DNA from 3 places in the Alteromonas sp. AO-Serp genome. Region 3 is predicted to be linked to each of the others. Evidence: predicted binding sites of a transcription regulator. Region 3 holds the regulator's gene; each other region holds the start of a gene.
The links. The regulator sigma-54, encoded in region 3, starts transcription at its own class of promoters, with help from an activator protein. The targets are predictions, from matches to a motif close to GTTGGCACGNNNNTNGNNT.

Region 1 (3,282 bases), on a different contig from region 3:
TGCCTGTCCAAAACGCCATACACAACCATGCGAACAGGGTTAGCCCCAACCCTAACTGTGCAATCTCTAAGTTGGTAAGGCCGTTAGGTAAAAAGATCTCGTACAAACTCCAACCGGCCAGTGCCGTGCTTGGAATAACTAGCATTGCCATGATAAACAAACGCATATGCTCTCCTTTTAAGATGAAATGTGAAGCACGTGCAGTGCCATCACTTTTAACCTGAGGCACGGCTTTAGCCTCGTCCGATACCGCTATGCAAGCGCAATTATTTTGGTTGGTAGACATAATTCCAAACCTCACTCACACGTTTACCGTCTTTCTCTATGTAAGCGCGCATATCTACCGTCTGCTTTTCTTTCGGCTTAACAAAGAAGGTGGCCCGCCACTCTTGTCCGTCAGCAACGGGGTAAAGTCGCTGCTGAGAAATCGTGCCGTTAGTACCCTGTACCACCAACTTCATCGACTCGTTATCAAAAGCAATGGCAGAAGGCGCGCTGAAGTCCACGCTGAACTGTCGTGTCGTATTTAGACTGTCGTTTTTAAACTCGTCACCCGGCAACACAGCCTTGCCTTGGCGGGTACGTACTACTGAGGCCAGTTCACTGACAAACGGATTTTGTTCTACGGTTTTAAGCTCGTAAGCGAAATACAGTGATTCGCCCGAATTGAATGGCTTTTCAGGCGTCCAAAATGCCACGATATTGTCGTGAATTTCGGATTTAGTCGGAATTTCGACGACTTCTAATCGGCCTTTCTCAAAACCTGCTTCTGGCGTCACCCAAAGCCCCGGGCGTATATGGTAATTAGCCTCTGCGTCGAGGTAATTATCCCATTCGCCGTCGCGCTGAAGCATGCCGAATCCTTTAGGGTTTGCGTCGCTAAGTGACGTGACTTGAAGGCGTGCAGGATTAGTCAGTGGACGCCAAATTTCTTCACCAGCGTGAGTTACCATAAGCACACCGTCACTATCATGCACCTCTGGACGATAGTCGTCATGGCGCTTTTCTGTGTTCTCGCCATACAAGAACATACTGGTAAACGGTGCAATGCCTAGCTTGCTCACGTCATCTCTGGCAAATAACCAACTCTCTACCTTAACGCTGGTATCAATATCAGGCTGTATAACAAATTTGTACGCGCCCGCTACAGAAGGGCTTTCAAGACGCGCATAAACAGTAATAGGTTTACCCTCACTCGGTTCTATGACCCAGAACTCAGTGAAGTGGGGGAACTCTTCGCCTTTGGCTAGCGCCGTATCAATCGCAAGACCTCGTGCAGAGATACCGTACACTTGATTTTTACCTACAAGACGGAAGTACGATGCCCCCAAAAATACAGCAAATTCGTCTTTGTACTCTTCGTTCTTGATAGGGTAGTGAACGCGAAATCCAGCAAAGCCTGACTTTTCGTCCGTTAGCCCAGCTAACCCCGACGCAGACCCGTCGTAGTTGAACATGTCACTGTTGAACGCTAGGCGTTCAGGCTTATTGCTTTCACCAATAGTGTGGATAGTGACAGGGTATTCATATAAAAAACCCGGGTGAAAAAACTGCAGTTCGTAGTCATTCTCGCCATGCCAAAGACTCTGCTCGGGCTTGAAGCGAATTGAACGATACGTGGTGTAGTCAATTTCTTTAAGCTTGCTGTTTAACCCGTGATCGTCCTGCTCGTAGCTCTCTGTCGCTGACTGGCGTGCAGCATCAATAATTGACTGAAGAACCGGCGATGCTTTTTGAGGCTGATTGTCGTTGTTAACCTCAACTGCACCGGCTTGTTGAAACGCAAATAATGCGATGACACTGCTCATCGCTAAAAGAAGGTGTGACAGCTTATTGCGCTGGCGCACATTCGTTTGTAAATCTTTACCGAAAATTGAAACTGGCTTAGCCATTTGTCCTCTCCTTATGAAAACAATGGTTATCCAGATGACCATCAATAACTCGTTACACGCCTTACTTACTGAAAGCGTCTTTTACAAAAACGGTATTGATTGAAGCCACGCGAGAAAGGCGCTCTCTTCCTTTCTTTATCCACTAATATCGTGAAAAACCGAATTCCTTGCCGAAGGGCTAAAGTGAATGTTGGATAACACACAGAGACTTGAGCAAAAGCTGTTCCAACACGAAATAGTCGCCGTTATTTTTTATATTTTTCATAATTTACAATGCTTTACAAACACACACATTGTGGATTAGTGGAGAACACTGGCTTGTAAAAATGTCCGATGAGTTAGACAAAAGGATAACTGTTGTTTTTTAGAGACAGTTTTATGTGCCAACGTTTTACTAGGAATACATCAAACTTTGATTTTGAACATTTCAAATGTGTAGCCTCTAAAAAGCCAGACGTATTTTATCTATAAATATTAGCGACATAGATAAATTAAGACATATCAAAATAGTGATTTAGTACGAAGTTGGCAAACGCTTTGCTATTCATCATGTTGATAAATAAATCGGACACTATTTCTTAACGGAAATAACAAAGATGGCATGAAGGCAAGTACGGCTTTGTGTTCATCAACCAAGTAGCCTTTTGTAGCGCGCTGTTAAGCGCTGACTTGCGCTTGGGTTTGCACATTTATAACAAACCGAGAACATTCGCGATGAACAAGGTGGGTTACTTAACATACTAAGGAGTTATCACATGCGTAAATCATTCACACTTATTGCAGCAGCACTAACTGCGGCAACACTTCCTCTTACAGCTATGGCCGACAAGCCTGACTGGCGTTACGTAGAAGGTGGTTACACCAAAATGGACTTTGACGACAATGAGTCTTTTGAACCAGACGGTTTAACCGTTAACGGTAAATACCTATTAAACAGCAACTGGTACCTAAACGGCGAGTATAGCTTCTTTGAAGAGGGCAACTTTGACTTTGATATGCTGACACTAGGTGCGGGTTACCGTTTACCTGTTAACGCGACAACAGACGCGTATTTTGGTGCCAACTTAGAGCGTATTGACGGTGACGTAAACGACGAAACAGGTTACAGCATTAATGCTGGCCTTCGCTCGATGATCACAGAGCAGGTAGAGCTGGCGGGTGAAGTTGGCTACTACGATGTAGACGATGGTGAAGCGACATTTAGAGTAGGCGCCAACTATTACATCACGCCACAATGGGCTGTGGGTGCAAACTACAGAATCATTGATGATTTAGACATTATGCAGGTAACTGCACGTTACGCGTTTTAAGCCTTCCTCTCCTCAGGTAGGTAGCCGGGTTGCTCGACCCGGCTTTTTTGTGTCTATTGTTCTTCAGCTTCGCTTGGCTC
Region 2 (3,282 bases), on a different contig from region 3:
AATGGTGATTGGGAACACCGCAAGTCTGAAGTAGATGTCTTCGCGCAGTACTTTGCTTTGCGCAATCTCTTCCATTGTTCGGTTCGTGGCAGATACAACGCGGCAGCTCACCGGGATGGTCTTCGTTCCGCCCACACGAATAACAACCTTGTTTTCTAAAACGCGGAGTAAGTTGGGCTGCATATCAATGGGCATTTCTGTGATTTCGTCCAAAAAGAGCGTGCCGCCCTCAGCTTGTTCGAAAACACCTTCTTTACGTCCTACAGCGCCGGTAAATGCTCCTTTTTCGTGACCGAAAAGTTCGCTACCTATTAGTTCTTTTGAGAATGCACCACAGTTGGTTGCAATATAGGGACCTTCACTTTCTGAAGCACGATGAATTGCGGCAGCCACCACTTCTTTACCTACACCGCTTTCACCAAGCAGCATTACGTTAGCGCTGGTTTTACTCACTCTAGAAATCAGCTTGTAGAGCTCTTTCATAATTGGCGATTCACCAATCAGCAAGTCAAAATGTTTCTCTATTTTTTCTTGTGCAGGTGCTTTTTCTTTTGGCTTTTGACTTAATACGGCCTCTATTTCCTCCCGTTGAATTGGCTTAACAAGGTAGTCGACCGTGGGGCCACACAGACCCTTTATCACGCTTTTCACAGAAGGGTGACCCGTTATCAAAGTAACGCGAGGGCGCTTAGGAAGTGCATCTAATTCATTGAACAAGTGCGCGCCGCTTCCATCGGGTAGCATGAAATCAAGAAGTACATGGTCAAAGGTTTCTTTCTCTAACCAATCGCGGGCTTCTTTGAGTGTGGCAGCGGTAAGTACTTCGTGGCCAAGAAATTCGATGATAGTACAAGCTACTTCTGTGAACTCGGCGTCGTCATCAACTAAAAGTACGGTAAGCACGTGGATGTCCCTCTCTTCTTTAGTTTCCTATTCAGAAAAAATATGGAATAGAATCAATGTTATAGTTTTATCATACGCTATTAACAACTGAATGCTAAAGCACATATTTAAAGTTTATTTATACGCTGGTTTAAATCGATAAAGCGTAAGCGCATCGGAAAATATCTAAACGCTTCAAGCAATCCGGAAATCTTGAACACTTACCTTGATGCCAGAGATAGTCGGTTGCGCTACCTTCTAATCTATCAACTCTTTGCGATCAGCGGTACACATCGCGCTAAAGTACAGAATGTCTATATCTGTCTTTGTTTTATTAGGTGATTTTACTTTACTTATCAGGGGCATTTGCAAAAAGTATTCCTGTCTTCAACACACCGTCACATACAATCGATGGCATATTTTTCGCACCATTTGCCTGTCTAAAGTTACTTGCAATCTCACTATGGCAAATCGAGTAGGTGCAAGAAATGTATATTAATTAGGCGAGGAGCCTGTCTGATTAGCGCGACATTCGCTGGTAATGTGATATCAAAGGAATTGAAGATGTGGGGGAAAACAGCTGTAAGATCAATGACCTTGTATGAGTTATTGGGGAAAATGCAGCCGCGAGCAAGACAAGATACGTTTGAGTTTGCTGAGTTTTGGGACGTGATGGAGAAAAGAGGCTTTGGACCAATGTTGGCGCTGCCATCTTTTATCGCTTGCACACCGATTGGGGCCATCCCTGGGATCCCATCTTTAGCGGGTGGGACAATTTTACTCATCGCGTTGCAAATTTTACTCGGTCGTAGGCATCCTTGGTTACCGCAAAAAGTGATGCAACTAAACTGTGACGCCGATCAGCTTCGCTACATTGTCGAAAAGGTTAAACCGTATGCAGTACGCGTAGACCGCTTTTTAGTTCCTCGGTGTTTTTTCATGCGCCAGCCTGTGTTCAGATCACTCATCGCATTGTGCTGTGCAGGTTGCGGATTTGTAATGATTCCACTGGAGCTTATTCCCTTTATGGGGCTTATTCCCGCTTTTGCTGTTTTTATTATGGCAATAGGCATGGCCACAGACGACGGTGCTGTGGCGTTAGTTGGTGTTTCGTTATCGCTATTTGGCTTTATACTTGGGTTTGAACGCCTTGCAGTCGCGCTAAGTTGATGCTCTAACTACTCAGTACACGAATCGAGCATAAAATCTGACGATGGAAGGTTCATTGTTTGATATCGTAGCTCGCCAATAAAAGCACGGGCAGCTGGTCCCAACGTATCGCCGTCTTCGAAAGACAAATAAAGGAGCGCCTTACGCAACGCTGCATTATTATCGAGGGGAAGGGGAACGAGTGTACCGTCTTCTAGCTCATCTTTAATTATTGCGATAGGCAGCCACGCAAAACCCAATCCCTGAGTAATAATATCTAATGACGTTCTAACGTGGCTTACGGTCCAGCGCTGCTCTGCACCTAACCAGCCCACATCAGCTTTACGCTCCGCGGATGAATCCCTTACCACAATTTGACGATAAGCCTTTAAGTCTTCCAGTGTGAGCGTTCTATCCAATTGGTGCAATGGATGGTCGGCGTGAGCGACAGCTGCAAATTCAATTTCGCACAAGTCTTCGCTAAAGCCATTAGAAAACGCGAAAGGAGAGATGCCTAAATCAACTTTACCATTGCTCAAAAGTGAATTTGCGCCACTGAGTACAGTTTCTTCTATCTCGATACGAAGGAGCGGGAACTCAGCAGAAACTTTCGCTAGCACGTTATAAAGCAATTCAGACGGGAAAATAATATCCACCGCTATGCGTAAAGTTGTTTCTGTGCCAGATTTAAGACTATTGGCAACGGCCTCGAGCTTGTGCGCTTCGCTAAGCAAAAAAGAGGCACGGCGATACATAAGTTCACCTTGCGGCGAAAGCTGGACTTTACGTCCAATATTCTCAAACAATGACACTCCAATGGCGTTTTCAAGCTTTTGAACCGCGTGGTGAACGCTCGATTGACTTTTGTGAACTTCAGTAGCAGCTTGATTAAAGCCGCCTGCATCGACGACGGCTTTGAACATTCGCCATTGTTCTAACGTAGATTTCAGCATAAAGCGCCTTAAAACTCTTAATTAACGCTACTTATAGCATACGCGTGGTTAAGAAGTCATTTCTAGTTTGCTTGATTTATCGTGGGTACAGGGCATGTCACAACCGAAACGTTCTCATAGCCCATCTTTATAAGTTGCTCTGCAGCTAGTTTTGCTCGAACGCCCGACGCACAGTGAATATAAAGTGGCGCTGAAGCATCTTTAAACTGTTCCAGTGCCTTCATTTCGAGCACGCCGCGTGGTATGTGAAGCGCAGAAGGTACGGGCTGATTGGCAACTTCGGCACTCTCTCGTACAT
Region 3 (3,282 bases):
CCGCATCTTTAGGAATACCGTGCTTAAAGCCAAACGACTCAAACACAAGCACAAGGCGTGAGCTTTTCTTACCCAAGATACGCTCTCGAATTAACTCTGCCAGTTGGTGAATGGTAAGCTTATCTGTGTCTAAATATAAATCTGCGCGTTCAGCAATAGGAGCAAGTAGGGCTGACTCGGCTTTAATGGCTTCTGAAAGCGATTTATTAAGCTTGGCGAGAGGGTGAAGACGACGTGTTTCGCTAAAACGCTTAACCAGTACATCATCGCTCGCGTCAATGTAAACAATGGTCATCGACCACGAAGAAGGCAGGTAGTCTAGAATTTCTACCAAATCGTCAGGATTTTTAGGTAAGTTTCTCACATCGATACTTACCGCAACCTGATCGTACTCGTCAACAACTGTATGGGTTAAGGTGGGAAGTAAGTTTACAGGGATATTATCAACACAGTAATAACCTAAATCTTCCAATGCGCGAAGTGCGACAGACTTACCAGACCCCGAACGACCACTGATTATTATCAGCTTCACCTACTTTCTCCCTAATACTCTGGTTTTATCACATACGCGTTGTTGAATTAGGCGCCTACTAAACGGTTAATAGGCGCTTAATGTTTAACTTAATGCAGATAGAATATCGTCGCTTGTCGTTGCGCGACGTATTGCTTTAATCGTTTCTTTGTCGCTTAGTTTACCAGCCACGGTGGCCAGCGTTTGAAGGTGTCCTTCGGTCTGTTCCTCGGGAACGAGTAGCGCAAAAAAGATGTCTACGGGTTTCTCGTCAAGGGCGTCAAAGTCGATTGCTGGCGTGCTGGTTACAACAATGGCAATCACTTTCTCAAGGCCCGGCAGGCGTCCGTGGGGCAGGGCGATACCATTGCCAATGCCTGTACTACCCATACGCTCTCGAGCCATCAAACTGTTGAGTATCGTTGCCTGATCAATGTTCTCGTTTTGCTTGGCAGCGATATCAGCGATGATCTCAAGAATTCGCTTTTTACTATTACACTGAACCGCACACTCGGTGCGGTCCAGACTTACGATGGCTTGTATATCCATGCTTAATTAACTACTAATGTTTTTTCAGTTTTTCCTTATGCTTGATTACCTGCCGGTCGAGTTTATCAACCATGCTGTCAATCGCCGCATACATGTCGGTATTTTCTGAGGATGCGAATACTTCAGCGCCACTTAAATGAACGGTCGCTTCGGCTTTTTGATTTAATTTTTCAACGTTCAGGATGACATGCACATTAGAAATGTGATCAAAGTGACGTTCAAGTTTGCTGAACTTCGTATCGACATAATTACGCAAAGAGTCGGTGATTTCGACATGATGACCAGTAAGGTTGATTTGCATATTTCGTCTTCCTTATATTATTAAGCCCGATTAAATAAGGCTTTTGCGTTGGTTCGACGGCGGGATCGACAACGATTCCCGGTACTTTGCTATTGTTCGCCGGGCAACTTTAATGCCTTGTTCGGCCAACAATGAAGCAATCTTGCTATCACTTAGCGGCTTGCTAGGCTTTTCAGCGGCCACTAATTTCTTGATCAATGCACGAATCGCTGTAGATGAACATTCACCACCAGACTCTGTTGCAACGTGGCTTGAGAAGAAATACTTCAATTCGAAGATTCCACGTGGCGTATGCATGTACTTTTGCGTTGTCACTCGCGAAATAGTGGATTCGTGCATATCTACCATTTCTGCGACATCATTTAGCACCATTGGTTTCATCATTTCCGGGCCGTGCTCAAAAAAGCCCATTTGCTGCTGCACAATGCAGTTTGCAACCTTCATTAAGGTTTCGTTACGAGATTCAAGGCTCTTTATGAACCACTTAGCCTCTTGCATGTGTGAGCGGATGAATTGTGAATCGCTACTATTCTTGGCACGGCGACTCATTGCAGCGTATTGTTGATTTACGCTTAACTTAGGCAGACTGTCGGGGTTCAGCTCAACCACCCAACGGCCATTTTTCTTGGTTACTGAGACATCAGGAATAACGTACTCAGGCTCTTTAGTAACTAAAGCACTACCTGGGCGAGGATTCAAGGTTTGCAGTAAACGCATTGCCTCGCGTAGCTGATCTTCTTTCAATCGGCTTTTACGCATAAGCGTACGATAGTCTTTGCTGCTCAGTAAGTCAGAGTACTCTTCAATCAGTTGCTTTGCTTCAGCAAGCCACGGTGTGTCTTCTGAAAACTGGCGCAATTGCACCATCAAACATTCTTGTGGAGAGCGAGAGCCAGAACCAATAGGGTCGAACATCTGAATGCGCTTAAGCACACATTCTATTTCGTCCATTTCAATCGGCTCTTCCATATCATCATCGTTAACCGCTTCTAAAATATCGTCAAGGGTAACGGTTAAATAACCTGACTCGTCAATAGAGTCGATGATTGCTGTAGCGATTGCGCGATCGGTATCCGAGAAATGGGTAAGGCGCATTTGCCAAAGAAGGTGCTCTTGAATATCTTCAGTAGTCTCACCTTGGAAGATTTGCTCGTCGTCATTGGATGGACCCGGAGCAGGCGAAGATGAAGCAGAGTAGTATTCATCCCACGTACTGTCGATTGGCAGCTCATCGGGAAGATCGTTTTTCTCAAGTGCATCGCCGGCTTCTAATGTGTCACTAGATGCAGAAGCAGTGGCCTCAGAGCCGCTGTCATCGTTGTCGATATTGTTCTTTTCTAGTTGCGGCTCGTCGTTACCTTCTTCAACTTCTAATAGCGGATTAGAATCGAGCGCTTCTTGGATCTCTTGTTGAAGATCAAGTGTAGAAAGCTGCAGCAGTTTAATGGCCTGCTGAAGCTGTGGTGTCATGGTAAGTTGTTGGCTAAATTTTAGCTGTAAAGATGGTTTCATCTACGTCTTATTTAAATGCTCTAAATTGAATATACCAGAGCGAAACTGAAAAATGACAATTCGGTTACATTAACTATAGCCTGAATTGTTCGCCTAGGTATACATCCCTTACTTTTTGATTACTTAAAACCTGTTCCGCCGTTCCTTGCGCAATAAGCTCGCCATGACTCACAATGTACGCCTTTTCACAAACATCCAATGTCTCTCGTACGTTATGGTCTGTGATAAGGATTCCAATCCCCCTATCGCGAAGATGTTGTATTATCTTCTTTATATCATTAACTGATATTGGATCAACACCAGCAAATGGTTCGTCTAACAAAATAAATTGCGGTTTTGCTGCCAGAGCGCGGGCAATCTCAACGCGTCGGCGTTCGCCCCCTGACAAACTCATCCCCGTACTATTACG

Region 1: QVA83_RS07335 (OpgD/OpgG family glucan biosynthesis protein) is a predicted target of sigma-54. The motif match lies at 2,104-2,122, and genes of this name have one in related genera.
Region 2: QVA83_RS22045 (exopolysaccharide biosynthesis protein) is a predicted target of sigma-54. The motif match lies at 1,293-1,311, and genes of this name have one in related genera.

Annotation. Positions count from the first base shown of each region.
Region 1 covers NZ_JAFLMX010000090.1:11,256-14,537, reverse strand. The annotation lists gene mdoH (glucans biosynthesis glucosyltransferase MdoH) at 1-286, opposite strand, end outside; gene QVA83_RS07335 (OpgD/OpgG family glucan biosynthesis protein) at 267-1,892, opposite strand; gene QVA83_RS07330 (outer membrane beta-barrel protein) at 2,648-3,202, shown strand; gene QVA83_RS07325 (YheU family protein) at 3,256-3,282, opposite strand, start outside.
Region 2 covers NZ_JAFLMX010000353.1:5,043-8,324, forward strand. The annotation lists gene QVA83_RS22040 (sigma-54-dependent transcriptional regulator) at 1-903, opposite strand, end outside; gene QVA83_RS22045 (exopolysaccharide biosynthesis protein) at 1,447-2,052, shown strand; gene QVA83_RS22050 (LysR family transcriptional regulator) at 2,061-2,984, opposite strand; gene QVA83_RS22055 (rhodanese-like domain-containing protein) at 3,047-3,282, opposite strand, start outside.
Region 3 covers NZ_JAFLMX010000240.1:4,449-7,730, reverse strand. The annotation lists gene rapZ (RNase adapter RapZ) at 1-532, opposite strand, end outside; gene ptsN (PTS IIA-like nitrogen regulatory protein PtsN) at 617-1,060, opposite strand; gene hpf (ribosome hibernation promoting factor) at 1,074-1,361, opposite strand; gene QVA83_RS16325 (RNA polymerase factor sigma-54) at 1,392-2,873, opposite strand; gene lptB (LPS export ABC transporter ATP-binding protein) at 2,947-3,282, opposite strand, start outside.